2 regions of the Buttiauxella agrestis genome follow, and region 1 is predicted to be linked to the other one. Evidence: riboswitches for the same ligand, from Rfam matches in the RefSeq annotation. Region 1 holds a riboswitch; the other holds the start of a gene.

Region 1 (15,526 bases):
GTTTGCAGACGCACCACCAGCTTCCCGGCTTTCACGCCGTTTGCCATCAGTTCGATAATTTGCTCAAGGTTGAGCGCGGCGCTGTCGTGGCATTCGGTGCCCGCCTGGCAATAATCCAGAAGCTCAGGATTAATCAGCGATCCGGCGTAGATAACCACTTGTGCCTGTTGCAGCACGCGGTAGCCTTTGAGGGTGATAAGTTCTTTATCGCCCGGCCCGGCCCCCACAAACCAGACTTTGCGGGTATCAAATAAATCAGTCATGGCGTTGTTCCTTCAGGCACGAAATCAGATGAGTGGGATTGTTCGGTTTGAAATAGTGGCCGCTGCCAAGCTTTGCCAGCGTGGAAACTTGCAGTTGCAGGCAATCGAAATCGCGAATGGCGCACTGCTCAAGGTGAGTTAGCGCGCAGGTTAAATTTTCGAGCAGGATAAAGGTCATCACCAGCCGTCCGCCGGGGTGCAAATGCGCCAGCGACCAGTCGATAAGTTCGGGGAGCTGCCCGCAGCTGCCGCCGATGAACACCGCGTCAGCCATGACATCCAGATCCACTGGCGCGTACGCGCTGATAATGTCCACGTTCGGGCAGGCAAAAATTTCGCGGTTTTCTGCCATCAAGGCCAGCGCGTCGGGGTTGCGTTCAATCGCCGTGACGCGTAGCTGTGGGTAGCGTATCGCCGCCTCAAGCGAAACGCTGCCCGTTCCTGCGCCGATGTCGATAAAGTGTCGAGCATCCTGAAGCTGCAAACGATCCAGCGCCTGAGTGCGCACCACTTCTTTGGTCATCGGCACGCGTGCGCCGCGTAAAAACAGATCATCTTTCATTGAGAATAAGCACCACGTTCATCGCATAAGAGTGCGCCACGTCAGCGGCTCGCAGGCGGTGGATTCGTTCATTAGCCGACGAAAGGTTTTCGCCAATAATGAAAACAGGATTGAGGCCACGCGTCAGCATGGCCTGGGCGATGACATAGGGATTGATGATTTGGTCAGTCACCATCGCCACTTTTTGGTGCGCCGCGACGGCATTAAAATCAGGCTCGCGCCCGTGGCTGCTGGTTATCCATAAGTCATTCATATCTACCGCCGCTTTGGCGCACAGATACTGAATCGAGCTAATGCCGGGGATGATGTGCAGTTCTGCGGGCGAGAAATTCGCAGATAAAAGTTTGCCGATGCCATAAATCAACGGGTCGCCCGAGGCCAATACCACCACTCGTTCAGTGATGCGCTCGCGCAACCAGTCGATTAAGCCGTCGAGGTCGCTATCCAACAGCCGCGTTTGTGCGTTGCCGTGCGCAAACAAAGCCAACTGGCGTGCGCCACCGACCAGAATCTGCGCGTCGTTAATAGCGGCTTGCGCCTGAAGCGTCAGCATGTGCGCAGCGCCTGGGCCAATTCCAACGACGGTCAGCATCGTAGATCCTCCACTATTTCCACCAGCGGACGGCTGCTGCCCAACACCTGGTTATCAAACGAGAACATAATGGCGTCGCATTTTGGCGGCGATTGCGTAAAGCGCAGCATCTCTTCCACGCGCTCACAGATGCGAGACGCCAGGCGCTCAAACACGCCCTGCCAGCCCTGTTCGGTGATAATTTCCAGTGCGGCTTCGGTGGTGTCGCATTCGCTCACCGCCGTAAGCAATTCAAACGGGGCGCCCATCAATGCCAGATGTGCGACCAGAGTTTCCATGCGCCCGTCGGCAATATGGCTATGGGTGTGGAAAATTCCGGCGGCGACTTTCACCAGTTTGCCGGGGTGGCCAATCAATACGATGTGGCGATATTCCAGACGCACCGCTTCCTGAATCATGTAGCCGACGAAGTTGCTCATCGTCACCACGCATTCGCTCTCGAGTTGCAGTTGCTCGCGCACGAAGCGTTCGCCGTGGTTGCCAGGCACCAGGATGACTTTATCCAGCCCGGCAGCGCGTTTCATTTCCAGCTCCAGCGCCAGGGAGCGTTTCCAGCTCTCTTCAGACATCGGCATCACAATGCCAGTGGTGCCAATAATCGAAATGCCGCCCAGAATACCGAGCCGATGGTTGTAGGTTTTCTTCGCCCGCTCTTCACCTTCCGGGGCGAAGATTTCGATATCCGCGCCCCGTTCCATGCCTATAGCTTCACGCACTGCCGCTTCGATGGTCTGGCGTGGCGTGCGGTTAATCGCCGAGTCGCCAATAGGCAAACCGATACCTTTGCGCGTCACTTTGCCCACGCCAGTGCCGCCGTGCAGCGTGATAGCGCCGCTGTCATTAAGCCGCACGCGGGCAAAAATCAGCATCCCGTGGGTGGCGTCAACGTCATCGCCACCGTCTTTGCGGATCGCGGCGGTTGCCTGCTGGCCTTCAATCATTGGCATTTCGACATTGAGATGCAGCGTGACACCAGAAGGCGTAATGATCGAAACCTGGTCGATAACGTGCTGGCGCAGCACCATCAGCGCCGCGACTTTTGCCGCCGCGGTGGCACACGATCCGGTGGTGTAGCCTTTGCGATACGCCTTGCCTTTATGCCAGACGCAGTCGGATTGCGGCTCGCTCACACCGACTCCTTCAAGCGGTAAAGCAAGGCGTTAACAATGGCGGCGGCAACATTGCTGCCCCCTTTGCGTCCGCGCGCCGCAATGGCGGGCAGGCCGCTTTCAACTAACGCTTCTTTAGATTCTTCGGCACCAACAAACCCGACCGGTACACCGATCACGGCAGCCGGTTTCGCCCCTTTTTCCAGCAGGCGAAACAGCGCAGTGGGGGCGTTACCGAAAACAAAAATCTTTTCACCTTCTTCCTGCAAGGCGACATCCACCGCCGCCATCGAGCGGGTCACACCCTGCTCTTTGGCAAGCGCCACGACGCGCGGGTCGCTGATATAGCAGCGATAACTGCAACCAAATTGCTCCAATACCGTTTTGTTGATACCGGACAATGCCATCGTCGTGTCGGTGTACAACGTGCAACCGCGCTGCAAACTTTCGCTAAGTTGTTCAATGACATCAGGCGAGAACCACAGAATATCCAGCCACTCGAAATCGGCCGTGGTGTGAATCACGCGCTTGATCATCGCTTCCTGAATAGCGTCGTTGAAACGATAGTCCGGGTGCTCGGCGGCAATAATGTCGCTGATGATTTCAAAACTATGCTGTTCAATAAGCTGTGGTTGTTGCAGGTAATTCATCGTGAGTCCTTAAGCTATACCCAGTGCGAGAGTGCGCAGTGCGGCAAACAGCAGCAAAGCGAGCAGTGAAGCCAGCATCATGAGCGAAATGGTGCGGGGAATGTCTTCAAGCGCGATGCCGCGTTGCTCATCGCCAATCCAGGGTTTCTCTACCCGTTCGCCAAAATAGGTATTGGGACCGCCGAGCCGGATGCCTAACGCGCCCGCGACCGTGGCCTCAGGCCAGGCGCAATTCGGGCTGCTGTGCTGATAGCGGTCACGCCAGCCGATGCGTAACGCCTGGCGATGATTCGCGCGTAAGCAAAAGGCGGCGATGGTGAGAAGCAGCCAGCTCAGGCGTGCGGGAATGAAGTTGGCGACATCGTCGAGTTTCGCGCTGACAAAACCGATGGCGCGGTGTTTTTCCGTTTTGTAGCCCACCATCGAATCCAGGGTGTTAATCGCTTTGTAGGCCATGGCTAACGGTGCGCCGCCAATCATCAGGAAAAACAACGGCGCGATGACGCCATCGACGCTGTTTTCCGCCACGGTTTCCACTACCGCGCGGGTGATTTGCGGGCGTTCCAGTTGCGAGGTATCGCGCCCGACAATCCACGAGAGTTTTTCGCGACTCTGCTCAAGCGTTCCATTTTTCAGGGCGCGGTAGACCTCAAGCGCGGCATCGCTCAGGCAACGCGCAGCCAGCACGGTGTAAATCATCCACACTTCGACCAGCCAGCCAAGCCACGGATGCACGAGATTTGCGAGGTGCAATACCCCCCAACTCATGCCCCAGGTGGAGCCAACCACCACCAGCCACAACACGCCGCCGCCGATTTTCAGCGCGCGGTCGCTTTTGCAGTATTGGCGGATGACGCGCTGTAAACCGTTAATCAGATTGCCCATCCAGCGCACCGGATGCGGCCAGTTTTGTGGGTCGCCGAGCCAGTAATCCAGTAACCACGCCACACCCCACGCCAGTATCGTCATTGAGCACTCCTCGCCAGTTTCAACCAGCGATTGAGCATTGCCGGGCGCTGGGCGAAATGCACATGCAGGTAGCTGGCAAACGTCGCCTGGTGCTGAATGCCTCCCTGCCAGCGCGAAATCGCCACGCCATCGCGCCATTTGCAGCAGTCGAGGGCCGCCGGTAATGGGCCGCTGAAATCGGAGTAGTGAAATTCGTGGCCGCGCAGAGTTTCGCCTTTGCTTGCCAGCAAGGTGTCTTGTCGCGCGGTGGCTTCGCAGTAGCCAAAGCGGGTCAGGCGTTTGCCCATCTGACTGTGGCCAGGCAATACGCCGCACATGGCGTGAGTTTCGCCCTCAATGTCAGTCAACGATTCGCCCAGATACATCAACCCGCCGCACTCGGCATACAATGGGATGCGGCGTTGATGGGCTTGTTTGAGGGATTCATGCATTTTGAAATTTGCGGCGAGCCTGGCGGCATGCACTTCGGGATAACCGCCACCCAGCCAGATCATCTGGCAATCGGGAACGGCGTCGTCATGAAGCGGGCTGAAGCGCTGAATTTTCACTCCGGCCTGCTCGAGCAGGTCGATGTTATCCGGGTAATAAAAGTTAAAGGCTTCGTCTTCGGCCAGCGCGAGGGTTAATCCATCGGCTAATGCCGCATCTGGTAGGGTGGGCGCTTTGCCCTCTGGCAATGAGTTAAGGCACGATAACGCCAGCAGATGGTCGATGTTAACGGTTTCTTCAAGCTGTTTTGCGAGCTGCTGCCAGCGTTCGTCCTGAGGAAGATTTTCTTGTGCCGGAACCAGGCCAAGGTGGCGTGATGGCAATGCCACATCCGCCATAACCGGCACTCGCCCCAGTACGGGCAGACCGCAGTAACGGGTAATCGCCTCGGCCAGCAGTTGGTAATGGCTGTCGCTGTTGACGCGATTAAGGATGATACCCGCGATGTTTAACGACGGGTCAAACCGCTGGAAGCCCATTACCGTGGCGGCGATAGAGGTGGAGACTGCTTTGCCATCAACCAGCAAAATAACCGGGCAGCCGAGCTGCTTTGCCATTGCGGCGCTGCTGCAATAGTTCGGGTCTGTGCCGTAGCCGTCATAAAGCCCCATCACGCCTTCGATAACCGCCACATCGGCCTGCTGCATTTGTTGGTTAAACAAACCATTGAGCGTGGGAGTCGGCAACATAAACGCGTCGAGATTGCGCGAGGTCACGCCTGACACCGCACTGTGCCAGCCGCTATCGAGATAATCGGGGCCGATTTTGAAAGGTTGAACGCGCAGATGACGCACCATCAAGGCGCGGAGCAGCCCAAGCGTGACGGTGGTTTTGCCACAGCCGCTGCTGGTGCCTGCAATGACGAATGCGTGTTTCGCTGCCCCTGCCATAGTTGCCTTATTACATTTGGGCAAAAAGCGGATGTCAGCACGTGCGTGCAGCCGGAAGCCGCACGCAACTGATGACAACTGACTTCCCACCGAAGGAGTTGTTTAAATTAAATGACTCGTCGGTCTTCTGGCTTAGCTTCATTCTCGCCCGCCCTTCCCAATCGTGAGATCAGTGGTTACGCGGGTTCGTCGGCATCACAGCAGCGGGGGCTGCGGAGGAATTACACCTCCTTCCCAGCCATATTCACCCCAAATAAGAACGGGTAAAGACATGGCATAAACGAGTCAGTTGTATCGTGCATGACACTCAAACTATCATGCGCGTGAATATATAAAAGCTCGAACAGTGTAAAAGCTAATAGATAGCGAGTGTTGCGCTATAACAATTTTTATTGATTTTTTAAGGCTTGTGGCGAAGAAAACAAAATGAGATCCACGATGAAAGAGAGTTGCCACCGTTATGGCTGAAGCGCGCTGCCCGGCGTCCTGCGGCGAATTCATTCAGGGTTGGATTGGCGGCAGCGAAAAGCTGGTTTCATGCCCTATCGACTGGTTTAGCACCGTTGAAGTCCGTGAAGGCGTGCAGTCTGGCGAAGAGCGGCCACGTATGCGCCAGATGCTGGAACAGGTGGTGGCGTATTTCGGCTACCCCGCTGCATTAGCAAATAGCCTGAGCACGGCTCTTGAGTCCACCATCCCAGTGGGTAAAGGCCTTGCGAGCAGCACCGCAGATATTGCCGCAACAGCCTTAGCAACCGCCCGGCATTTAGGTGAAACACTCAGCGAATCTACCCTTGCCGCTTTATGTGTAAAAATCGAACCGACCGACAGCACGATTTTTGTCTTGCCGACGCTGTTTTCCCATCTGAATGCACAGACTCAGTTTAGCTGCCAGCCCGCGCCAGCAGTGGATATCCTGTTACTTGAAAGTGATACGACGATTCTGACTGAGGAATATCGCCGTCATCAGCGCGAATCGACGTTAATCAGCAATGCCGCAGCGCTCGATGAGGCGTGGCTTCGCTTGCAACAAAGTTGCAGGATGCAAGATCCTCGCTTGTTGGGAGAAGCTGCCACGCAAAGCGCTATCGCCAGCCAGGCGTTACTGGCAAAACCGATGTTTTCGCCGCTGTTGGCGCTGGTCGAAGAGTTTGATTTATTCGGCGTGAACGTGGCGCACAGCGGAAGTGCTGTGGGACTGATGCTGGATGTGCGCAAACATGATGCTGAGAAATTACGCTGGCAGATTAAACAGTTGGCTATTGATGTGCATTACCCACGGCAACATCTGGTGAAGATGGTAGCAGGCGGCGTGCGTTAAACTCAGGCGAAAAAAAACCGCCATGAATGGCGGTTTCTAAAATTAACACTATTTACCCTAAATAATTCGAGTTGCATCAAGGCGGCAAGTGAACGCAGCCAACGCAGAGGCAGCCCGAAGTATGACGGGTAAATTTAATCGGCCTTGATTTCGCCCATCACTTTCAATTTTTTGGAAATTTCACGACGCTCTTTAGACAGCTCAGCGTTTTTGATGATGTAGTCATCAACGCGGTCTTCGTAGTCGGTTTTCATGCTGGCGATGATGCCCTGAATAGCTTCGATGCTCATGCCCGGCTTGATGTAATCGCTCAGGTTGTCCAGCAGCAGAACGCGTTTTGAGTTATCACGGATCTTTTTCTGCACGTCCTGGATTTCACGTTGCAGTTTGTTTTTACGACGGAACAGACGCACAAACTCAAGCACGTCCTGGAAAGATGGTTTGGTTGGTTCCATTTTTATACCCCTGCTAATTTCATACTTGGATTCGTTAAAACAACGATTCATTAAGTTAACGGTCATAAGCTTACCTTAAAGGTAGCGACGGCCGCTGACAATGTCATTCTTCAAGCTGCATGGTGATTAGCTGCAACCCGAACATACAGGCGATGGGTCTCTTTCGCTATCTTAACCTCAAATAGTGCTGAATCGAAACCAGCAATTCATATCAGACTAAGCAATTATTTGCGTAACGCGCGGCAGATCAACTGTGAGAGCAATTCCAGTTGACGGGCAAGCTCAAGGCTCAACCAGACGTAGCCATGAATGGGGGTTTCCTGAAGTTTCCCGTTCGGCCCCTCTTGCATCAACTGGCGCAACTCACTGACGATTTCGGTTAGTTTTTCGTTATTGGCAGAAATCGGCGACGGATTTCCGTCATGCAATGCCAGGGCAATTGCCGCGAGTGTGCGTTGCGTCATCTGCTGAGTGTCACGCAGTGTGCGTGCGTTGATCATCAGGAAGTGGCTTTCACGGGACGCCCAGTAAGCATTAATTTGCAGCTCGAGCGTGCACACCATGTTACGGCTGACGGTTTGAATCGCTTCAAAAATGGTTTTTTGAATGTGGGTTTCTTTGCTGCTCGGGCCAATCAACGCCCGCATTCTGACCACATCACTTAATACCTGGCGCAGATGCTTTTCCAGGTGTGGGCGTTCCACCAGGTTTGGAGAAAAACCGGCGTTGTAGACCCGACCAAAGGCCGTGACGAAATTCGCCATTTGAATACGCCAGTGGATAAACGCACGCTGCGGGTAAATGCTGGTGAAGAGCATCGCCAGTAATGAACCGAAGATAACATCACCGCTACGCCACATCGCGATTTCCATGTCTCCTGCGGGCGCACCCACCACCACGGCAAGTGTGATACCAATCAGCAAAGCCTGATAGGGCCTTTTACCCAGGGCCAGATAGCCGCAGATAAACATCGCCAGCGCACACCACACCAACATCAAAGGCAGCGAAAACAGCTCTAACCTGAGCGCAACCAGGCCCATAGTTGCACCACAAATGGTGCCACCAATACGCTCAAATGCACGCGGGACAACGTTTCCCCAAAAGGAAATCGGCCCCATCACCACCACGAGGGTGATTAATGGCCATGTCCCTTCTGGCACTTTCAGAAGATGGACAATAAGAAAGGTGAGCACAAATGCCAGCGCGATACGGATACCGTGCACGACTCGGTAGTGGCGATAAACGCGGAGCTCAAACGGGCTTAATGATTTGTCGGGGCGCACACCCGGGTCTCCTGAAAAACAAAAACGGGATTGTACCTGTTTTTATTGAGGTGGCATCACAAAGTTAGGGGGCTTGCGCCCCCTTTAGCATCAGACTTGATCTGCCACCGGGATAAACATGTCGATTTCCCAGACTCCACTCTCCGAACCATCGTTAAGATAGTGTTCAAAGCAGGGTTTCGATGCCATTTGATAGCGGTTGTCAGCCAGCAGGCTGTCGAAGAACAGGTTCCACGGCCTGGCGAAATCACCGTCATCGACTCGGGCGCGCGCCACCGCATACTGCCCGGCTTCTATTTTAGTGGTGATAACGCCTTCACTGTTTTCAGGCACGGTGAAGTTTTCGGCCACTGATACTACGGTATCGCAGCGCAGCTTTTCCGCAGGCACAACGTCTGGGTTATCGTAATAAACCGCCAGCCACTCTTCGCCGACAATTTTGTGTGTTTTCACCCACAGAGAAAGCTGCTCAAACCCTTGATGAACCGTTTTTTCCCACGGCCCTACCATATGAAAACCAGCTACTTTCCGCTCATGCACTTGTTGTACGTTAAATTCCATATGACCTCCTGACTCGTTTAAAAATACTGTATGTTTATACACCACTAAATTGCAGGGAAACAATCCTTTGTCAGGGTGATGTGGTTACTTTGCGAGCATGATCGCTTTTCGCGAATCTATCGCCTGTAGATCTTAGTACAGGCAAAAAAAAGGGCCGGCATAACTGCCGACCCCGTTTGCATCCTTCAATTAATTTACAGTTTGTGGCTCAGATAATCGCTGAAGCGCGACCATGCGCTGCCCTTTTTGACATCAGCCAGCGTCACCAGCGGCCAGTGCGCAATCAGTTTATCGCGGTCAAACAGTTCAATCTCACCGACATGCTGGTTAGCCGCTATAGGGGCTTCCAGCTCAGGCTTGTCGAGGACATATTTAGCTTTAATATTAGGCACTTCAGATTTTGGCAGCGCCAGATAGACATCCTGATTGGTTCCGACTTCGACTTTCTTTTGATCGCCGTACCAGATTGTCTCGGTGCCAATTTTCTTACCTTTATGCAGAACCTGAACGGTATCGAAATTATCCTGACCCCAGTGCAGTAATTTACGCGCCTGATCTTCACGCCCTTTCGGGCTTTCAGCCCCCATCACCACAGCAATTAAACGGCGCTCGCCATCAACACTCGACGCAATAAGATTGAACCCGGCACTCGCGGTGTGACCGGTTTTCAGGCCATCGACATTCAAGCCTTTGTCCCATAACAGCCCATTACGGTTCTGTTGGGTGATGCCATTCCAGGTCAGGCTACGTTCGCTATACATATGATAAAAATCAGGTTCGCCATGAATAATGGCGCGGGATAACACGGCAAGATCGTAAGCGGAACTGTGCTGACCCGGTGCATCCAGGCCGTGTACCGTTTCAAAATGGGTATCGCGCAGGCGTAATTGCTGCACGTATTTATTCATCATCGCCACAAATTGCGGCTGCCCGCCAGCAACGTAATCGGCTAGCGCGACACAAGCATCGTTCCCGGAGTCGATAATCAACCCGCGACTCAAATCGTGAACGGTGAGTCTGTCACCCTGTTTCAAAAACATCAGCGATGAACCGTCGAAAACCGGATTGCCTTTTGCCCAGGCATCTCTGCCCACTGTCACGATATCGTCAGCCTTGATGCGCCCGCTATCAATGGCGCGGTCCACCACATAGCCCGTCATCAATTTAGTCAGACTTGCCGGGTTGCGTCGCACATGTTCATTTTCCGCAGCCAGAATTTGCCCGGTGGTGTAATCCATCAACACCCAGGAACCCGCCTGAATTTGTGGAGGGGATGGCGGGTTAACAAAGATATCGTCGGCAAAAGCGGAGTGAGCAGATAATGACAGCAGAGAACAGACAGCAAACAGACGGATCTTCAACGATATACCCTCGGTAACAATAAATTCAGCCGCTTCTTTTACTGGAGTTTGCGATAATTTTCGCAATTAAATTGCAAAAATATATGAATAGATAGCATTGCATACTCATCTTGAATATCTTGCGCAGTGGTGCAGGAGGCCTGTTAATGGTTTACCATGCACTGATGCAGTGACTGACCAACAAGTTTGAAACATGGAGAGAGTTTTAGTGGGATTTCAGTTTAATAACAATATGTTAAACAACACTCAAGGGCGGGAGTAAACCGTGGATAATACAACGCAACAACCGACCTTTCTCTTCCATGATTATGAGACTTTCGGCAAAAGTCCTTCGCTTGACCGCCCCGCGCAATTTGCAGCGATTCGGACAGATTCCGAGTTCAATGTCATTGGCGAACCGGAAGTATTTTACTGCAAACCCGCTGATGACTATCTGCCTCAACCCGAAGCAGTGATGATTACCGGGATTACCCCGCAGCACGCGCTGGCTCAGGGAGTCAACGAAGCCGATTTTGCTAAACGCATCCACAGTATTTTTACGCTGCCCAAGACCTGTGTGGTGGGCTACAACAATGTGCGCTTCGATGATGAAGTGACGCGTAATATTTTCTATCGTAATTTTTACGACCCGTATGGCTGGAGCTGGCAGAACGATAACTCGCGCTGGGATCTGCTTGATGTGATGCGCGCCTGTTATGCGTTGCGCCCTGAAGGGATTGTCTGGCCGGAAAACGAGGATGGTCTGCCGAGTTTTCGCCTGGAGCATTTAACCAAAGCCAACGGAATTGATCATGCCAACGCGCACGATGCGATGTCCGACGTTTACGCCACTATCGCTATGGCGCAACTGGTTAAAACACGCCAGCCGCGTCTGTTCGAGTATCTCTATACTTACCGCTCCAAACACAAGCTCACCACGCTGATTGATATTCCGCAGATGAAACCGCTGGTGCATGTTTCGGGCATGTTCGGTGCGTGGCGCGGCAATACCAGTTGGATTGCGCCGCTGGCCTGGCATCCGGATAACCGTAATGCGGTGATCATGGTCGATTTGGCTGGAGATATTTCTCCACTGCTGGAACTGGATGCCGATGCATTACGCGAGCGTTTGTATACACCGAAAGCCGCGTTGGGCGATAGTCCGGCGGTGCCCATCAAACTGGTGCATTTGAATAAATGCCCGGTGCTGGCGGTGGCGAATACTCTGCGTCCGGAAGATGCCGAGCGGTTAGGCATCGATCGTAAACGTTGCCTGGATAACCTGAAATTACTGCGTGAACACCCGGCCGCGCGTGAAAAAGCGGTGGCTATTTTTGCTGAGGCCGAGCCTTTTGTGCCGTCTGATAATGTCGATGCTCAATTGTATAATGGCTTCTTCAGCGATGCCGATCGCGCGGCGATGCGCATTGTACTGGAGACGGAGCCGCAAAATTTACCGGCGCTGGATATTACCTTTGCCGATAAACGCATCGAGAAATTGCTGTTTAACTATCGCGCGCGAAATTTCCCCGGCACGCTGGATGAAGCAGAACAACAGCGCTGGTTAGAACATCGCCGTGAGGTGTTGTCTCAGGAGGCGCTGCAGGCCTACGCGCAAGAACTGGAAGCGCTGTACAACCTGCATGAAAGCGATAAAGAAAAGACGGCGTTGCTTAAGGCATTGTTTGAGTACGCGCAGTTTTTGGTGGGTTAATTTCTTTGAAGGTATAAAACAAAAAGGCCGCTTTCGCGGCCTTTTTCATCTGCAGCGATTACGCCAGGTCTTCGTTGAATTGTGGCACCGGGTTACGGAAGCGACGAGTCACGAAGGCCAGATAGGTCAGGCCGATAGCCGCCCAAATCAGCCCCAGAATCATCGAGCTTTCTTCCAGGTTAATCCACAATGCACCCACTGTCAGCGCGCCACAGATTGGCAGCACCAGATAGTTGATGTGATCTTTGATGGACTTGTTACGGCCTTCGCGGATCCAGAACTGGGAAATGACTGACAGGTTCACGAAGGTGAACGCCACCAGCGCACCGAAGTTAATCAGCGCCGTTGCTGTAACCAGGTCAAATTTCACCGCGAACAGAGCAATGATACCCACCAGCACAACGTTCAACGCCGGGGTGCGCCATTTCGGGTGAATGTAACCGAAGAAACGCTCCGGGAACACGCCGTCACGACCCATCACATACATCAGGCGCGAAACGCCCGCATGTGCCGCCATACCTGACGCCAGAACAGTCACACAGGAGAAAATCAGGATTCCGAACTGGAAGGTTTTACCTGCCACGAACAGCATGATTTCTGGCTGTGACGCATCCGGGTCATGGAAGCGAGAGATGTCCGGGAAGTACAGTTGCAGGAAGTAAGACACCACCACGAAGATCACGCCGCCAATCAGGGCAGTCAGGAAAATCGCTTTCGGGATGACTCGGCCAGCATCTTTAGTTTCTTCGGACAACGAGCTAATGCCGTCAAAGCCGAGGAACGAGAAGCACAGTATCGTCGCTCCGGTGATCATCGGCACCACGTTTGCGTGTTCAGACCAGAATGGACGCGTGCTGGTTAACGTGCCGGCACCTTCGCCATTGGCTACGCCGTAAATCACCAGACCCGTTATCACCACCATCACAATCATTTGCAGCACAACGATGAGGCTATTGAAGTTAGCCACAGTTTTGATGCCACGCAGGTTGGAGATGGTCATAAAGCCCACCAGCAGCACCACGAATATCCACGATGGGATCGACGGCACCAGGGCTTCAAAATAGATTTTTGCCAGCAGGATGTTGATCATCGGCATGAAGAGATAATCAAGCAGCGCCGACCAGCCCACCATAAAGCCGACCACCGGGTGGATAGCTTTTTGAGCGTAGGTATAGGCGGAACCCGCTGATGGGAAGCGGCGTACTAGCTTTCCATAACTTAACGCGGTAAACAAAATTGCCACAAGGGCAAACGCGTAAGCCGTAGCGACATGTCCGTCGGTAAGGCCAGATACAATCCCAAATGTATCGAACAAGGTCATAGGCTGCATATAAGCAAGGCCCATCATAACAACCGGAATGAGCGTTAGGCTCTTACGGAGTTCAACACGAGATTTTGCACCTGCGGTGACGTTAAGCGACATGGTCATTCCCCCAAACGGCGAATACCTGCGCAAAAGCAAAAAGCTGCCCCATCTGAATTTCCTCGGCGACACGACTGTCGTTTTTTAAAAGCTAGTATCTATCCGGTACGAAGCCCGGCCTCTTGGATTTTTTGGCGGATGCCTGTTTGACTACTGGAACTTAATGCAAAAAAATAACCGACGCGTTTAACGTCGGTTTTTTTGTTCTCATTTAGTGAGGCGCGTATTTTGCACTAATTCGAGGCATGATGACAAGATGTTGAGACCTTCATTAACAATTTCTTTTTCAGCAGTTAACGGAACGAGAAAACGAATCACATTGGCTCGCACTCCGCAAGAAAGCAGCACCAGTCCCTTTTTACCGGCTTCTTTAACAAGTTCTTGTGTTAACTCTTTATTTGGACGATGGCTGTCACGCTCTTCCACCAGTTCCATGGCAATCATTGCGCCATAACCACGGACATCGCCAATACAGTCAAATTGCTCAGCCATTTCGTGTAAACGACGGGTGATTTGCTCGCCAATTTCTTGCGCGCGGGCATTGAGATTTTCCGTCTCAATGATATCAGTCACCGCCAGCGCGGCAGCAATCGCCACGGGTGAACCCGCATAAGTGCCGCCAAGCCCGCCCGGCATGGCTTTATCAAACAACGATTTCTTGCCGACCAGCGCCGAAAGTGGGAAACCGCCCGCCAGGCTTTTCGCCATCGTGACTAAATCGGGTTCCACTTCACTGTGTTCAATCGCGAAGGTTTTACCGGTACGGCAAAAACCGCTCTGGATTTCGTCGGCAATCAACACGATGCCGTGTTTATCGCACAGCGCGCGCAGTTGTTTCATAAAGGAAGGCGATGCGGCGTAGAAGCCCCCTTCCCCTTGTACCGGTTCAATAATAATGGCGGCGACTTCATCGGGTGACACATCGGCGGCAAAAATACCCGCCAGTGAGGCCAGCGCCTGAGTGTCGCTCACGCCAAGATATGCCGCTGGATAAGGCGCGTGATATATACCTGCCGGGAAGGGGCCGTAACCTTTTTTATACGGCTGAACTTTGCCCGTTAGCGCCATTCCCAGAAGGGTTCGGCCATGGAACGCGCCACGAAACGCAATAATAGCCGAGCGCCCGGTGGCGATTCGCGCCACTTTAATGGCATTTTCAACGGCTTCTGCGCCAGTGGTGAGAAACAGGGTCTGGCACGGTTCGCTTATCGGCACCAGTGTATTCAGCCGTTCGGCAAGCTCGATATAATTGCCGTATGGCGTGACCTGGAAACAAGGATGGGTAAATTTTTCAAGCTGTTGACGTACCGCGTCAATCACTGCCGGATGGTTATGCCCGGTATTGAGCACCGCAATACCCGAAGCAAAATCAATATAGCGTTTGCCTTCAACATCCCAGATTTCGGCATTTTTCGCTTTTTCGATGTATACCGGCAACGCATTGCCGACTCCCTGAGGAACCGCCTGCTCACGTCGTGACTGCCATTGCTGATTGGTTTGCTTCATACAGACTCCTTGCGCACAAAAAAACTCTGCAAAACCACGCAGAGAAGAAAAATAAACGCGAAGACACTTTCAGAAGAAATAACGATCCACTCTTAACCATAGATGTGACGACAGCACCCTGCCACTCACCCATTTGTATTATTTTCCGTGGTGCCGTAGACCACGGCAATCTCCGGACTGCTGACTATCTGCTCGCGCCACCATTCGCTGGCAAGCCCAGCGGTTTGCTCGTTCCAGCCAATCCATACCGGAACAAACGGCACATGGGAAACCACCCGTTTTTCTACCAAAACGCCACTTTCAATAAAGCGTTGCGCCATGTAACGCGGAACGTAACCGCAGCCGATGCCGCTGATTTGCAGCTCGAGTTTAGTTTTGAAATCAAAAACAGTGATTGCA
Region 2 (15,526 bases), 3.1 Mb from region 1:
GATGACCGTATCATTTGGTCGCGCAACCTGTGCGCCAACTGCCGCTGGTAAACCAAAGCCCATTGTCCCCAGGCCACTGGAAGTGATGAAATTTTCCGGGCGCGTGAAGGACATATGCTGGGCCGTCCACATCTGATGCTGGCCCACATCGGTCGTCACCACGCATTCCTGCGGCTTGCGGTCGGAGATTTGTTTCAGTAATAACGGGGCAAAAATAGCTTCGCCGGGATGATCGTAACGCCATGGGTTTTCAGCGCGCAAAGTGGCTACGTCTTGCTGCCAGTCAGCGATATCCAGAGGTTGCTGCAACGCCTGTAATAACTGGACCAAATCCCCCTGCAACCCAACGTGTGCCTGACGCAGCTTGCTCAGCTCGGCCGGGTCGATGTCCATATGGATCACTTTCGCGTGCGGGGCAAAGGTATTCAGCTTGCCGGTAACACGGTCGTCAAAGCGTGCGCCGACGGCAATCAGCAAGTCGCACTCTTGCACCGCAAGGTTCGCCGCTTTGGTGCCGTGCATGCCCAACATACCGGAATAAAATGGGTGGTCAGCCGGAACCGCACCCAGGCCTTTTAACGTGACGGTGGAAGGCATATTGGTAACCGCAATAAATTCGCGCAGCGCAGGAACCGCCTGAGCCATACCAACCCCACCGCCGACATACAACATCGGCTTGCGAGCACTCGCAATCATTTCACGAGCCTGTTGCAGCTCGGCATATGGAATGGCGAAATCATCTTCAACCGTCGACAACCACGGCTCCAGATCCCCTTGCGCTAATTGAATATCTTTAGGGATATCAACTAATACCGGGCCGGGACGGCCAGAATTTGCGATTTCAAATGCTTCAGCGAGCACGCGAGGTAAATCTTCAAAAGATTCAACGAGGAAACTATGTTTAGTGCAGGCAAGTGAGAGGCCTAAAACATCGACCTCCTGGAAAGCATCGGTCCCGATCAATGGAGCGGCAACCTGGCCTGTGATGGCAACAACAGGAACGGAGTCTAATAACGCATCAGCAAGGCCGGTTATCAGGTTGGTCGCACCAGGTCCAGAAGTGGCGATGCAAACCCCTGTTTTTCCAGTAGAACGTGCATAACCAATGGCGGCCATTGCGGCACCTTGCTCATGGCGGCAGAGCAAATGTTCGACCCCACCGTCATATAAAGCATCGTAGACTGGCATGATTGCGCCACCCGGATAGCCGAAAACTGTCTCAACACCCTGCGCTCGCAACGCATGTACCACCCACTGCGCACCATTCATAGTTAGTTCCCCGTCTCACTACTGGAGAAACAGCATTTTATGCTGCAACGCATTGTCTGTTCCTCTCCAAATTTTTTACCCAACAAAAAACCCCCGGACCTTTCGGTGCGGGGGTTCTTTTCGATTCAGGCTTGATTTTTAAGCCTTTCTTTCTCCAAGTGCAGCCCCGCACGGTGGAATAATAATCACCACCACGCTAATCACGACCAGGCTAATCACTTGTAGAAGGGCTTTCATGTTTGTTTATTCTGTCTACTTGTTCGAAGTAATGCCTACAGAGTTATCACAGTGTTTGATCAAAGCACAAGAATTTTTTATGAACGACCCGGGAGATTAAAATTAAAAATTGATAAAAGATTATTGTTTTCAGTAAATAACAAGATAGTGAAAATATTTCATAAAGAGCCAATTCTTATTGTTCTCGTCTGGTCTTAGCGAAAAAATAATTTTTTGCGGGGCGTGTCGCAGAAAAATTGCTGTGAAAAGAAATCCGACCGGAAAGTCTGGAAAGCATTTCGAAGAACTCTCATTTGACACTTTAGGCCACATTAGCAAGCTGACAGGATAAAGCTCATTCCAAAGGAGCGAACTATGTCACTGGCAGTTGTTAACACAAGAGCGGCATTAGGCATTGCAGCCCCATTGGTCACCGTTGAGGTTCATATCAGCCAGGGATTACCGGGCTTAACCCTCGTTGGTTTGCCGGAAACCACTGTACGGGAAGCGCGAGACCGGGTGCGCAGCGCCATCATTAACAGTGGATATACGTTTCCGGCCCGTAAAATCACGATAAACCTTGCGCCCGCGGATCTTCCCAAAGAAGGCGGACGATATGACTTACCTATCGCTCTGGCGTTGCTGGCAGCTTCAGAGCAGCTTTCAATTGATAAACTGGAGCAATATGAGTTCGTGGGTGAACTTGCGCTTACGGGGGCACTACGCGGCGTTCCAGGTGCAATTTCATCAGCAATGGAGGCTTTAAAAGCAGGAAAGAAGATCATTATTGCAGATGAAAATGCCACAGAACTCGGTTTGATTGAGCAGCCCGGCTGCCTTATTGCAAACCACCTCACTCAAGTCTGCGCATTCCTTGAAGGAAAAGGTGATTTACTCGCTCCAGAAAAGCTACCGCAGCCAGAGGTTGAATATGGACAAGATCTCAATGAGATTTTTGGGCAATCGCAAGGGAAACGAGCGCTGGAGATAACGGCAGCTGGCGGGCATAACCTTCTGCTTATTGGGCCACCCGGCACGGGCAAAACCATGCTAGTCAGCCGCCTCAATACATTGCTCCCCCCATTGAACGATGGTGAAGCGCTGGAGAGTGCGGCGATCATAAGCCTGGTCAATCCGCACTCACTACAACAGCAATGGCGCCAGCGCCCTTTCAGAGCGCCTCATCACAGTGCTTCGTTGACTGCTATGGTAGGGGGAGGAACGATTCCAAGACCCGGAGAAATATCACTGGCGCACAATGGCGTGCTGTTCCTCGATGAGCTTCCGGAATTTGAACGCCGGGTTCTGGATGCATTACGTGAGCCTATAGAATCGGGTGAAATTCATATATCCCGAACACGAGCCAAAATTAGTTACCCTGCAAAATTCCAACTACTGGCCGCCATGAATCCTAGCCCGACAGGGCATTATCAGGGTAAGCATAACCGTTGTACGCCTGAGCAGACACTTCGCTACCTCAGCAGGCTTTCAGGGCCATTTTTGGATCGTTTTGATTTATCCGTTGAGGTCCCTCTTCCTCCATCAGGGATTTTAAGCAATCCGGGTTTGAACGTTGAAAGCAGCGTTGATGTGAGGGCGCGTGTGATAGACACGCAGCGGCGACAATATGAACGCCAGCAAAAACTCAATGCCAGGCTGGATAACCACGAAATCAAGATGCATTGTTCTATTGAGCACAATGATGCGATCTGGCTGGAAGAGACGCTGGTGAAACTGGGATTATCGATACGAGCCTGGCACCGTTTATTAAAGGTTGCTCGAACCATTGCAGATATTCAGAAAAGTGAACAGATAAGGCGGGAACATCTTCTGGAAGCACTCAGCTACCGTGCAATCGACCGTTTGTTGATTCATTTACAATAGTTAGCAGGATAAAAAAATGGGGCTTTCGCCCCATTTCTGTTAATCATCGCTTTCGGTGTAGTCTTCAACCGCATCTGCCTGCGGCTTGCCACCGGAGAGAGTATGGAAACGCTTAGGACGCTTGATTCGCGTCATATACTTGCTCCACACGCGTTCGGCATCAGTGACTGGCTCACGCTCGCCGCGGCAAACCGCAACAAACAGAACTTCTTCTTCAGTACCAGGTTCACGCTTGCCGAGATCCAGCTCATTGAACGCATAACCATGACGCTCTAACAGCTGGGCCTCTTTGATGGTGAAATCACCATGGCGAGCAAACCCGCGCGGATAATGTTTATTGTCGAAAAACCGATTAGTCGTCGTAAAGCTTTCCGCCATCCTGCACGCTCCTAATTCTCTTGGTCGAGCTATTTATGGCGCGGAGTATTAGTTACGCTTGACAGAGCGTCAAACAAAACATTTAAATCATAACGACAAATTTTTTTGGGAGTGGGTCGTGGATACTGAATTACTAAAAACGTTCCTCGAAGTGAGTCGAACGCGACATTTTGGGAGGGCTGCGGAGGCACTTTATCTAACGCAATCAGCCGTTAGCTTCCGTATTCGCCAATTAGAGAACCAACTCGGGGTAAATCTTTTTACCCGCCATCGCAATAATATTCGGCTGACGACAGCTGGCGAGCGTTTACTGCCGTATGCAGAAAATCTTATGAGTATTTGGTTAACGGCCAAAAAAGAGGTTTCTCACACCTCACAACACAATGAATTAACGATTGGTGCCAGCTCATCACTTTGGGAATGCATGCTTTCAGAGTGGCTTGTGGCGCTTTATCAACAACATAAAGACCTGCAATTTGAAGCACGTATATCCCAACGAAAATCGTTAGTTAAGCAATTGCATGAACGACAACTTGATCTGCTGATCACGACTGAATCTCCTAAGATGGATGAGTTTTCCAGTCAATTACTGGGACATTTTGACCTGGCACTTTTTTCTGCTGCTCAGCAAACGTCAAAAGCAGAGTTAAAGTATTTACGTCTGGAATGGGGGCCTGATTTTCAGCAGCATGAGACGGGACTGATTAGTAATGATGGCGTTCCGATACTGACAACCAGCTCAGCTCAAATCGCCTACAAGCTACTACAACAGCTCAATGGATGTTCATTTTTACCCGTGGAGTGGGCCAAGAAACGAGAAGGGATTTACCTTGTGCCTGATAGCACTACGCTTTCACGCCCTTTGTATGCAATTTGGTTACAAAATAGCGATAAACAAAGCACAATCAAAGAGTTATTAAAGACACCACTTATAGCGCAGTAATGCGCTTTTGTCGTTCGGCAGTATATCCTAGGGGAATTTTAGGCAAAAAAAAATCCTTTGCCGAAGCAAAGGATTATATATGGCAGGGGCGGAGAGACTCGAACTCGCGACACCCGGTTTTGGAGACCGGTGCTCTACCAACTGAGCTACGCCCCTAGATAACGCTTAGTATTATGCCCGCTAATTTAGCAGGCATAATTTTTTTAATAAGTGGCGGAACGGACGGGACTCGAACCCGCGACCCCCTGCGTGACAGGCAGGTATTCTAACCGACTGAACTACCGCTCCACCGAATTTCTTTCTTACTACCACCAGATGTCACATTCTGGCTTTTACTGCTTTGAATTTGGAGCCTGGCAGTTCCCTACTCTCGCATGGGGAGACCCCACACTACCATCGGCGCTACGGCGTTTCACTTCTGAGTTCGGCATGGGGTCAGGTGGGACCACCGCGCTAGTGCCGCCAGGCATATTCTGTTTCATCAACCGTCATGTTATCCACATAACCATCGACTTAAAATCTCGGTTCAAGCTGAAAATCAAATGCTTAGTCTCTCAACCAAAACACCTTCGGTGTTGTAAGGTTAAGCCTCACGGATCATTAGTACTGGTTAGCTCAACGTATCGCTACGCTTACACACCCAGCCTATCAACGTCGTAGTCTTCAACGTTCCTTCAGGGGAATCAAGTTCCCAGGGAGAATTCATCTCGGGGCAAGTTTCGCGCTTAGATGCTTTCAGCGCTTATCTTTTCCGCATTTAGCTACCGGGCAATGCCATTGGCATGACAACCCGAACACCAGTGATGCGTCCACTCCGGTCCTCTCGTACTAGGAGCAGCCCCCCTCAATTCTCCAGCGCCCACGGCAGATAGGGACCGAACTGTCTCACGACGTTCTAAACCCAGCTCGCGTACCACTTTAAATGGCGAACAGCCATACCCTTGGGACCTACTTCAGCCCCAGGATGTGATGAGCCGACATCGAGGTGCCAAACACCGCCGTCGATATGAACTCTTGGGCGGTATCAGCCTGTTATCCCCGGAGTACCTTTTATCCGTTGAGCGATGGCCCTTCCATTCAGAACCACCGGATCACTAAGACCTGCTTTCGCACCTGCTCGAGCCGTCACTCTCGCAGTCAAGCTAGCTTATGCCTTTGCACTAACCTCACGATGTCCGACCGTGATTAGCTAACCTTCGTGCTCCTCCGTTACGCTTTAGGAGGAGACCGCCCCAGTCAAACTACCCACCAGACACTGTCCGCAACCCGGATCACGGGTCTACGTTAGAACATCAAACATTAAAGGGTGGTATTTCAAGGTTGGCTCCATGCAGACTGGCGTCCACACTTCAAAGCCTCCCACCTATCCTACACATCAAGGCTCAATGTTCAGTGTCAAGCTATAGTAAAGGTTCACGGGGTCTTTCCGTCTTGCCGCGGGTACACTGCATCTTCACAGCGATTTCAATTTCACTGAGTCTCGGGTGGAGACAGCCTGGCCATCATTACGCCATTCGTGCAGGTCGGAACTTACCCGACAAGGAATTTCGCTACCTTAGGACCGTTATAGTTACGGCCGCCGTTTACCGGGGCTTCGATCAAGAGCTTCAGCTTGCGCTTAACCCCATCAATTAACCTTCCGGCACCGGGCAGGCGTCACACCGTATACGTCCACTTTCGTGTTTGCACAGTGCTGTGTTTTTAATAAACAGTTGCAGCCAGCTGGTATCTTCGACTGCCTTCAGCTCCATCCGCGAGGGACTTCACCTACCGACAGCGTGCCTTCTCCCGAAGTTACGGCACCATTTTGCCTAGTTCCTTCACCCGAGTTCTCTCAAGCGCCTTGGTATTCTCTACCTGACCACCTGTGTCGGTTTGGGGTACGATTCGTTGTTACCTGATGCTTAGAGGCTTTTCCTGGAAGTGCGGCATTTGTTACTTCAGCACCGTAGTGCCTCGTCATCACACCTCAGCGTTAGATAAGAGTCCGGATTTACCTAAACTCTCCGCCTACATGCTTAAACCGGGACAACCGTCGCCCGGCTAACATAGCCCTCTCCGTCCCCCCTTCGCAGTAACACCGAGTACAGGAATATTAACCTGTTTCCCATCGACTACGCCTTTCGGCCTCGCCTTAGGGGTCGACTCACCCTGCCCCGATTAACGTTGGACAGGAACCCTTGGTCTTCCGGCGAGCGGGTTTTTCACCCGCTTTATCGTTACTTATGTCAGCATTCGCACTTCTGATACCTCCACCAGACCTCACAGTCCAGCTTCAACGGCTTACAGAACGCTCCCCTACCCAACAACGCCTAAGCGTCGCTGCCGCAGCTTCGGTGCATGGTTTAGCCCCGTTACATCTTCCGCGCAGGCCGACTCGACCAGTGAGCTATTACGCTTTCTTTAAATGATGGCTGCTTCTAAGCCAACATCCTGGCTGTCTGTGCCTTCCCACATCGTTTCCCACTTAACCATGACTTTGGGACCTTAGCTGGCGGTCTGGGTTGTTTCCCTCTTCACGACGGACGTTAGCACCCGCCGTGTGTCTCCCGTGATAACATTCTTCGGTATTCGTAGTTTGCATCGGGTTGGTAAGCCGGGATGGCCCCCTAGCCGAAACAGTGCTCTACCCCCGAAGATGAGTTCACGAGGCGCTACCTAAATAGCTTTCGGGGAGAACCAGCTATCTCCCGGTTTGATTGGCCTTTCACCCCCAGCCACAAGTCATCCGCTAATTTTTCAACATTAGTCGGTTCGGTCCTCCAGTTAGTGTTACCCAACCTTCAACCTGCCCATGGCTAGATCACCGGGTTTCGGGTCTATACCCTGCAACTTAACGCCCAGTTAAGACTCGGTTTCCCTGCGGCTCCCCTATACGGTTAACCTTGCTACAGAATATAAGTCGCTGACCCATTATACAAAAGGTACGCAGTCACCCCATAAAAGAGGCTCCCACTGCTTGTACGTACACGGTTTCAGGTTCTGTTTCACTCCCCTCGCCGGGGTTCTTTTCGCCTTTCCCTCACGGTACTGGTTCACTATCGGTCAGTCAGGAGTATTTAGCCTTGGAGGATGGTCCCCCCATATTCAGACAGGATACCACGTGTCCCGCCCTACTCTTCGAGTTCACAGTATGTGTATTTTTGTGTACGGGAGTATCACCCTGTACCCTGCGACTTTCCAGACGCTTCCACTAATACACAAACTGATTCAGACTCTGGGCTGCTCCCCGTTCGCTCGCCGCTACTGGGGGAATCTCGGTTGATTTCTTTTCCTCGGGGTACTTAGATGTTTCAGTTCCCCCGGTTCGCTTCGTTAAGCTATGTATTCACTTAACGATAGTGTGACGAATCACACTGGGTTTCCCCATTCGGAAATCGTCGGTTATAACGGTTCATATCACCTTACCGACGCTTATCGCAGATTAGCACGTCCTTCATCGCCTCTGACTGCCAGGGCATCCACCGTGTACGCTTAGTCGCTTAACCTCACAACCCGAAGATGTCTCGTAAGACACAATCGTATGTTGTGAAAATTTGAGAGACTCGAACACACCGCATTTTCCTTTCTTATTACGGAGAAAGGAAACAGTGTGTCGTTTCAATTTTCAGCTTGTTCCGGATTTTTAAAGAGCAAATACTTCTCAGCACACTGTTAAACAGTACACTTAGAAGTAATTTTTTTGACTGAATACTATTAGTAAGTAATGGTGGAGCTATGCGGGATCGAACCGCAGACCTCCTGCGTGCAAGGCAGGCGCTCTCCCAGCTGAGCTATAACCCCATACAGTCACTAACAGATACCTTTATTCCAAATCTCAAAACACAGGCGTGAGAATTGGTAGGCCTGAGTGGACTTGAACCACCGACCTCACCCTTATCAGGGGTGCGCTCTAACCACCTGAGCTACAAGCCTATAAAGGTATTCTGCTCGTTATTCTTCATCAGACAATCTGTGTGAGCACTACGCGGGTTTGTATCTATTAGGTAAGGAGGTGATCCAACCGCAGGTTCCCCTACGGTTACCTTGTTACGACTTCACCCCAGTCATGAATCACAAAGTGGTAAGCGCCCTCCCGAAGGTTAAGCTACCTACTTCTTTTGCAACCCACTCCCATGGTGTGACGGGCGGTGTGTACAAGGCCCGGGAACGTATTCACCGTAGCATTCTGATCTACGATTACTAGCGATTCCGACTTCACGGAGTCGAGTTGCAGACTCCGATCCGGACTACGACGCACTTTATGAGGTCCGCTTGCTCTCGCGAGGTCGCTTCTCTTTGTATGCGCCATTGTAGCACGTGTGTAGCCCTACTCGTAAGGGCCATGATGACTTGACGTCATCCCCACCTTCCTCCAGTTTATCACTGGCAGTCTCCTTTGAGTTCCCGGCCGAACCGCTGGCAACAAAGGATAAGGGTTGCGCTCGTTGCGGGACTTAACCCAACATTTCACAACACGAGCTGACGACAGCCATGCAGCACCTGTCTCAGAGTTCCCGAAGGCACTAAGCTATCTCTAGCGAATTCTCTGGATGTCAAGAGTAGGTAAGGTTCTTCGCGTTGCATCGAATTAAACCACATGCTCCACCGCTTGTGCGGGCCCCCGTCAATTCATTTGAGTTTTAACCTTGCGGCCGTACTCCCCAGGCGGTCGACTTAACGCGTTAGCTCCGGAAGCCACTCCTCAAGGGAACAACCTCCAAGTCGACATCGTTTACGGCGTGGACTACCAGGGTATCTAATCCTGTTTGCTCCCCACGCTTTCGCACCTGAGCGTCAGTCTTTGTCCAGGGGGCCGCCTTCGCCACCGGTATTCCTCCAGATCTCTACGCATTTCACCGCTACACCTGGAATTCTACCCCCCTCTACAAGACTCTAGCCTGCCAGTTTCGAATGCAGTTCCCAGGTTGAGCCCGGGGATTTCACATCCGACTTGACAGACCGCCTGCGTGCGCTTTACGCCCAGTAATTCCGATTAACGCTTGCACCCTCCGTATTACCGCGGCTGCTGGCACGGAGTTAGCCGGTGCTTCTTCTGCGAGTAACGTCAATCACTGCGGTTATTAACCACAATGCCTTCCTCCTCGCTGAAAGTACTTTACAACCCGAAGGCCTTCTTCATACACGCGGCATGGCTGCATCAGGCTTGCGCCCATTGTGCAATATTCCCCACTGCTGCCTCCCGTAGGAGTCTGGACCGTGTCTCAGTTCCAGTGTGGCTGGTCATCCTCTCAGACCAGCTAGGGATCGTCGCCTAGGTGAGCCATTACCTCACCTACTAGCTAATCCCATCTGGGCACATCTGATGGCAAGAGGCCCGAAGGTCCCCCTCTTTGGTCCGAAGACGTTATGCGGTATTAGCTACCGTTTCCAGTAGTTATCCCCCTCCATCAGGCAGTTTCCCAGACATTACTCACCCGTCCGCCGCTCGTCACCCAGGAGCAAGCTCCCTGTGCTACCGCTCGACTTGCATGTGTTAGGCCTGCCGCCAGCGTTCAATCTGAGCCATGATCAAACTCTTCAATTAAAAGCTTGATTTGCTTCAACTCGTGAAGCGGTGCTCAAAAATTAACTTTCGTAATAATTCAACTAAATGAATTACTGCTTGGTCACTCTTCAAGACTTGATATTTTTTTGATACCCGAAGGTATCTGAGATATCAATCCTGCGAGTGCCCACACAGATTGTCTGATAAATTGTTAAAGAGCAGTGAGTCAGGCGTTTTCGCTTGCTAACTCGAGGTGGCGTATATTACGCTTTCCTCTTTCAGAGTCAAGCGTTTATTTTCGCTTTTCATCTGGCTGACGGGCCGGTTTGTAAGCCGTTGTGCCGTGTCAGTGGAGGCGCAGTATAGGGATTTTCTGGAGGCTGACAACCCCTATTTTCAATTTTTATTTCAACCGTCGTTTTTTTATTCAAAATTGCTGCGAACTGCCAGTTTTTCGAGCCTTTGGAAGCCATAACGCAGCAATACGGGTGTTAATTGCGCAATCTCAGGAGTGAGTCCCATACAGAAAGCAATATTCTCATCCGCAGAGAATGCATTCGGAGATTCATGCTCTAAGAGCCACACGGTTCGACGCGCAATCGCAGCGCCCGAATCTATCAGCCGGGTACCTTCCGGCAGGACTTGCAGCAACTCTTCTTCTAATAGTGGGAAATGGGTGCAACCTAATACCACGGTATCTGGCGGCTCTTTCATTCTCAGCCACGGGCGCAGGATTTTACGCAGTTCCTCAAGATCAACTGGCTGGCCATGTAACTTGGCCTCAGCTAACTCCACCAGTTCCGCCGAACCGAGCATTTCGATTTTGCATTCTGACGCAAAGCGTGCAACCAGTTCGTGAGTATAAGGACGGCGAACTGTGCCGCGAGTCGCCAGCAACCCTACAACACCATTAGTCGTCAAACGCGCAGCTGGCTTAATAGCAGGAACAACACCGACAACAGGGAAGGCGAACTTTTCGCGAAGCGCAGGAAGTGAAACGGTGCTCGCAGTATTACAAGCAATGATGGCGAGTGCGAGCGGGTAGCGTTCCTGAACCGCAGTCACAATTTCTACCACGCGCTCAACAATAAACTCTTCGCTTTTCTCGCCGTAGGGAAATGCTACGTTATCGAAAGCATATATATAGTGCAGGTCAGGCAAAAGCTGCCGGACTTCGTCATACACAGAGAGCCCACCGACACCGGAGTCAAAAACCAGTACGGTGGGACGTGTATTAGAAGGTATAGCTGCCAGTGAGGTAGTATTCCCGTCCTGGGGTTTGATAGCCATAAACCGTCTCGTAATCTTTATCGAACAGGTTGGCAATTCTACCACGAACGGTTAGCTGTGAGGTGACCGGATATGACGCGGAAACATCAACAGTACTGTAACTCGGCAAAACCTGCTGAGTCGGGCTATACGAAGAAGTGTTGTTGTCGTAGCGTTTGCCGTAGTACTGCCACGCAACATCCATATCAACATTAAACATACTCCAGTCGAGCTGATACTTAGCCTGACGCTTGGCACGACGAGCCAGCACCTCATCCGTCTGGTCATCACGCGGGTCCATATACTGAAGCGTCACTTTATGGGTAAAGATGCCAGTATCAACGCTACCCGTCCATTCCAGCCCTTTGATGGTCGCGGACTTGATGTTGTCGTAATTCCCTTCGAAAGATCCCGGAGCAGAATAGTAAGTAATCAGGTTTTCTATCTGGTAATGATAAGCCGACAAGCGCCAATCTACTGGCCCTGTTAATCCTTCAAGCCCGGTTTCCCATTGTTTAGACTCTTCTGGCTTCAGGTTTGGATTTGAGTCGATACCAAAGCGTGTCGAACCAAACTGCTGCCCAAGCGATGGTGCGAGGAACCCGGTGCCGTAAGAAACCGTGGCACGATAACCTTCAACAAACTCCCACCCTGCGGCCGTCTGCCATGTGCCATGCCAGCCAAATTGTTCGTCATTGTCTTCACGCCCAGAGGCTTCCAGCGTCACATCGCCAAACTGCTGCTGACCGCTGAGGTAAACACCGGTGTTATCGCGCTTATAGGTATCTGACATTGCCGTATCTGAAGACGTCAAGCGCTGCTGCTGCCAATCAACGCCTGCACTGACTGAGCCATTTCCTACAACAAAGTTATTACCCCACTGAATGTTACGCTGGGTCATATTGTCGAGAGTGGTACCGTCGTTATAGCGGCCATTCACGCTGCTATAGTTGTAGTCTTTTACTTTTTGATAGCTAGCCAACAACTGAGAAGAGTAAAGGCCAGAATGGAAGCGCATGCCCGCATCGAATGTCTGGTTGTAAAGTTGCTCTTCATCGCCACCGCCAGCGTACCCATACGACCCCTGGTCGTAATCGGTATTGTTGGTATAACCGTAACCACGGAAGAAACCATCAAACTCGTCACTGAACTTGTGCTCAAGCCCGCCCCAGAAAGATTTGCTGCGATAACCATCGCGGTCACTATCGCCGCTATAAGGTGAATCCGGCAGGACGTTGAAACCTTTGGTCATTTCATACGAACCCGCGACCGTCGCCACGGTGTCACCAAAACGATGACGCAAAGTACCGTCGTATTGCTGATAGCCGTTCGAGCCTACACCCGCATTGATTTGCGATTTCTCTTCATCGGTCTGCGTGATGATATTCACCACGCCGCCAATTGCACCCGATCCATAAACCGCTGAACGAGGGCCGCGAATGTATTCCACGCGTTGCACTAATGAGAGGGGGATTTGATTAATATCAGCAGTGTTAGAAATCCCTGGGCGAGCGATAGGAATACCGTCTACCAGCACTAACACATGGCTTGCATTGGTTCCGCGAATAAACATAGAAGAACCTTGCCCAATGCCGCCGTACTGCGCGATATCCACGCCAGGCAAACGACGCATAACATCGTTAAGCGATTTTGCCTGCCACTGGTCGATATCTTCCCGGGTAACAACATCGGTTGGAGCCAGAACAGTATTTACCGGTTGCTGAAAACGGTTAGCCGTTACTACCAGGCTATCATCAGAATTGCTGTCTTGCGCCCAGCCTGAAAAAGCCGTTACGGACAACGCCGTAAACAGCGAAAGTTTTTTTAACTTCATTTATATAAGCATCCGCTTTCCAAAAAGGATGCCGCAGACATAACCGATAGCACGCGATAGTTATGACAAATTGCGACGTATACCGGCAGGTCTTCGGGCTTGGATGTGTTTTACGGATGATGACTTCCCACTTATATAAGCAGTGTCTGCACATGGCATTCATCCCACTATTCCTTACCGCTGCGCGTCAGCCCCAGAATTGCACTGGGTTCCCTTTTAACTTATAAAAAGGCCGGAAACGCTATGCTACGATTTTGTTAATAAGTTTGTCTATAAACATCAAAGTGCAACAGCACTGGACATCAGGAACCTATTCCCTACAATTCGCCGCGTAGTTTGACTCTATTAACAGGTATCAGCTCATGACCCCCGAACATCTCCCAATTGAACAGTACGACGCGCAACTGGCCGAAAAAGTCGCCCGCTTGCAAAGCATGATGGCCCCTTTTGCAGCGCCTGCGCCGGAGGTGTTCCGTTCACCGGTCAGCCATTACCGGATGCGTGCTGAATTTCGCATCTGGCATGATGAAGACGATCTGTACCACATCATGTTTGACCAGGAGACGAAGCAGCGCATTCGGGTTAACACCTTCCCGGCAGCCAGCTCGCTCATCAACGCGTTGATGCCTGCAATGCTCGACGGCGTGCGTGATATTCCCGCCCTGCGCCATAAGCTCTTCCAGATTGATTATCTGACGACAATGAGCAACCAGGCGGTTGTTTCACTGCTATATCACCGCAAACTGGGTGAAGAATGGCAAGAACACGCCCAGGCGCTGCGCGATAAGCTGCGTGCTCAGGGTTTCAACGTTCACTTAATTGGCCGCGCCACCAAAACCAAAATCGAGCTGGATCAGGATTTCATCGACGAGCGTTTGACCGTTGCGGGCAAAGAGATGATTTATCGCCAGGTGGAAAACAGTTTCACGCAACCCAACGCGGCGATGAATGTTCATATGCTGGAATGGGCACTGGATGCGACTCAAAACTCAAGCGGCGATTTGCTGGAACTGTATTGCGGCAACGGTAACTTCTCGCTGGCACTGGCACGTAACTTTAACCGCGTGCTGGCAACTGAAATCGCCAAGCCGTCTGTTGCTGCCGCGCAATACAATATTGAAGCGAATGAAATTGAAAACGTGCAAATCATTCGTATGGCAGCTGAAGATTTTACCCAGGCAATGAATGGCGTGCGTGAGTTTAACCGCCTGAAAGGCATCGACCTGAAAAGCTACCAGTGCGAAACGATTTTTGTCGATCCACCGCGCAGCGGCCTAGATAAAAATACCGTGAAGATGGTGCAGGCGTACCCGCGTATTCTCTACATTTCCTGCAATCCGCAAACCCTGTGCGAAAACCTGGAAACATTGTGCGAAACGCATAACGTGTCGCGCCTGGCGCTATTCGACCAGTTCCCTTACACGCACCATATGGAATGCGGCGTGTGGCTGACACGTAAATAGCAAAACGGACGCTTCGGCGTCCGTTTTTGTTTTTAGCTCAGGGGATTATTCAGCAAACTGCGTTTTAAGCGCCCGGACTTTAAAGCCAATCCAGAACAATAATGCGACTGAAAGTACCGATGGCAGGAAGTTAGAACCCATTGCCGGATATTCAGCACGCACAACGGCGCTGTACAACAGCACTCCCAGCACAAAACAAGCCGCTGCAATACTTGGCAGACCAACCGGCATCGTGCGGTTTTGGTAGCGATGATGCAAACAGTACACCGTCAGCACCAGCGTAATAATAGGGAAAATGGAAAACGGCACAACCGAGCTAAACAACGCGGCAAACGTTCCGTTAATCGCAAGGCCCGCGATCAACGCTAACCCGAGCGTACCTCTCTCTTGTAACTGTTTCATTGCTCTTCCTTTCAATCACTCTTCGGATATTTGAGCTAATGCCACTTTCTCTTGCTCCCGGCGATACCAGTAATACGCACCTTTTGAAATCATACGTAACTGAAGCACCAGTCGCTCTTCAAGCTGACGACGCTGATCGGCATCAACGTCCAACGCTTCGGCACCAGCACTAAAGACAATCGTCACCATCGCTTCAGCCTGCGCCTCAGTGAAACTGCGCGGCATGCGATTTTCGAGTTCCAGATAGTCCGCAAGTTCCGCAATAAAATGCTGAATTTCACGCGCGACAGCGGCACGGAACGCGGCAGACGTTCCAGACCGTTCACGCAACAGCAAGCGGAATGCGTTGGGATTATTACCGATAAATTCCATAAATGTTG

The links. A riboswitch is a leader RNA that binds a small molecule or an ion and turns the genes downstream of it on or off. The one in region 1 is predicted to bind cobalamin.
Region 2: another riboswitch for cobalamin. It lies ahead of btuB (TonB-dependent vitamin B12 receptor BtuB); the one in region 1 lies ahead of DY231_RS08030 (cobyrinic acid a,c-diamide synthase CobB).

What each region holds. Positions count from the first base shown of each region.
Region 1 is NZ_UIGI01000001.1:1,691,543-1,707,068, reverse strand. Features, by position in the region: gene DY231_RS08060 (cobalt-precorrin-4 methyltransferase) at 1-263, opposite strand, end outside; gene DY231_RS08055 (decarboxylating cobalt-precorrin-6B (C(15))-methyltransferase) at 256-825, opposite strand; gene DY231_RS08050 (cobalt-precorrin-7 (C(5))-methyltransferase) at 815-1,417, opposite strand; gene cbiD (cobalt-precorrin-5B (C(1))-methyltransferase CbiD) at 1,411-2,547, opposite strand; gene DY231_RS08040 (cobalt-precorrin-8 methylmutase) at 2,544-3,176, opposite strand; gene cbiB (adenosylcobinamide-phosphate synthase CbiB) at 3,186-4,145, opposite strand; gene DY231_RS08030 (cobyrinic acid a,c-diamide synthase CobB) at 4,142-5,524, opposite strand; cobalamin riboswitch at 5,625-5,804, opposite strand; gene DY231_RS08025 (GHMP family kinase ATP-binding protein) at 5,985-6,845, shown strand; gene DY231_RS08020 (DUF496 family protein) at 6,980-7,300, opposite strand; gene DY231_RS08015 (FUSC family protein) at 7,525-8,583, opposite strand; gene sbmC (DNA gyrase inhibitor SbmC) at 8,674-9,144, opposite strand; gene dacD (serine-type D-Ala-D-Ala carboxypeptidase DacD) at 9,339-10,505, opposite strand; gene sbcB (exodeoxyribonuclease I) at 10,771-12,198, shown strand; gene DY231_RS07995 (APC family permease) at 12,257-13,621, opposite strand; gene yoeI (membrane protein YoeI) at 13,611-13,673, opposite strand; gene gabT (4-aminobutyrate--2-oxoglutarate transaminase) at 13,829-15,127, opposite strand; gene DY231_RS07980 (LysR substrate-binding domain-containing protein) at 15,253-15,526, opposite strand, start outside.
Region 2 is NZ_UIGI01000001.1:4,790,683-4,806,208, forward strand. Features, by position in the region: gene ilvG (acetolactate synthase 2 catalytic subunit) at 1-1,269, opposite strand, end outside; gene ilvL (ilv operon leader peptide) at 1,408-1,506, opposite strand; gene DY231_RS22670 (YifB family Mg chelatase-like AAA ATPase) at 1,861-3,369, shown strand; gene DY231_RS22675 (MaoP family protein) at 3,409-3,747, opposite strand; gene hdfR (HTH-type transcriptional regulator HdfR) at 3,866-4,690, shown strand; tRNA gene DY231_RS22685 (tRNA-Trp) at 4,771-4,846, opposite strand; tRNA gene DY231_RS22690 (tRNA-Asp) at 4,902-4,978, opposite strand; rRNA gene rrf (5S ribosomal RNA) at 5,042-5,157, opposite strand; rRNA gene DY231_RS22700 (23S ribosomal RNA) at 5,270-8,178, opposite strand; tRNA gene DY231_RS22705 (tRNA-Ala) at 8,398-8,473, opposite strand; tRNA gene DY231_RS22710 (tRNA-Ile) at 8,529-8,605, opposite strand; rRNA gene DY231_RS22715 (16S ribosomal RNA) at 8,678-10,217, opposite strand; gene murI (glutamate racemase) at 10,602-11,468, opposite strand; gene btuB (TonB-dependent vitamin B12 receptor BtuB) at 11,413-13,281, opposite strand; cobalamin riboswitch at 13,349-13,533, opposite strand; gene trmA (tRNA (uridine(54)-C5)-methyltransferase TrmA) at 13,644-14,744, shown strand; gene DY231_RS22735 (YijD family membrane protein) at 14,790-15,146, opposite strand; gene fabR (HTH-type transcriptional repressor FabR) at 15,162-15,526, opposite strand, start outside.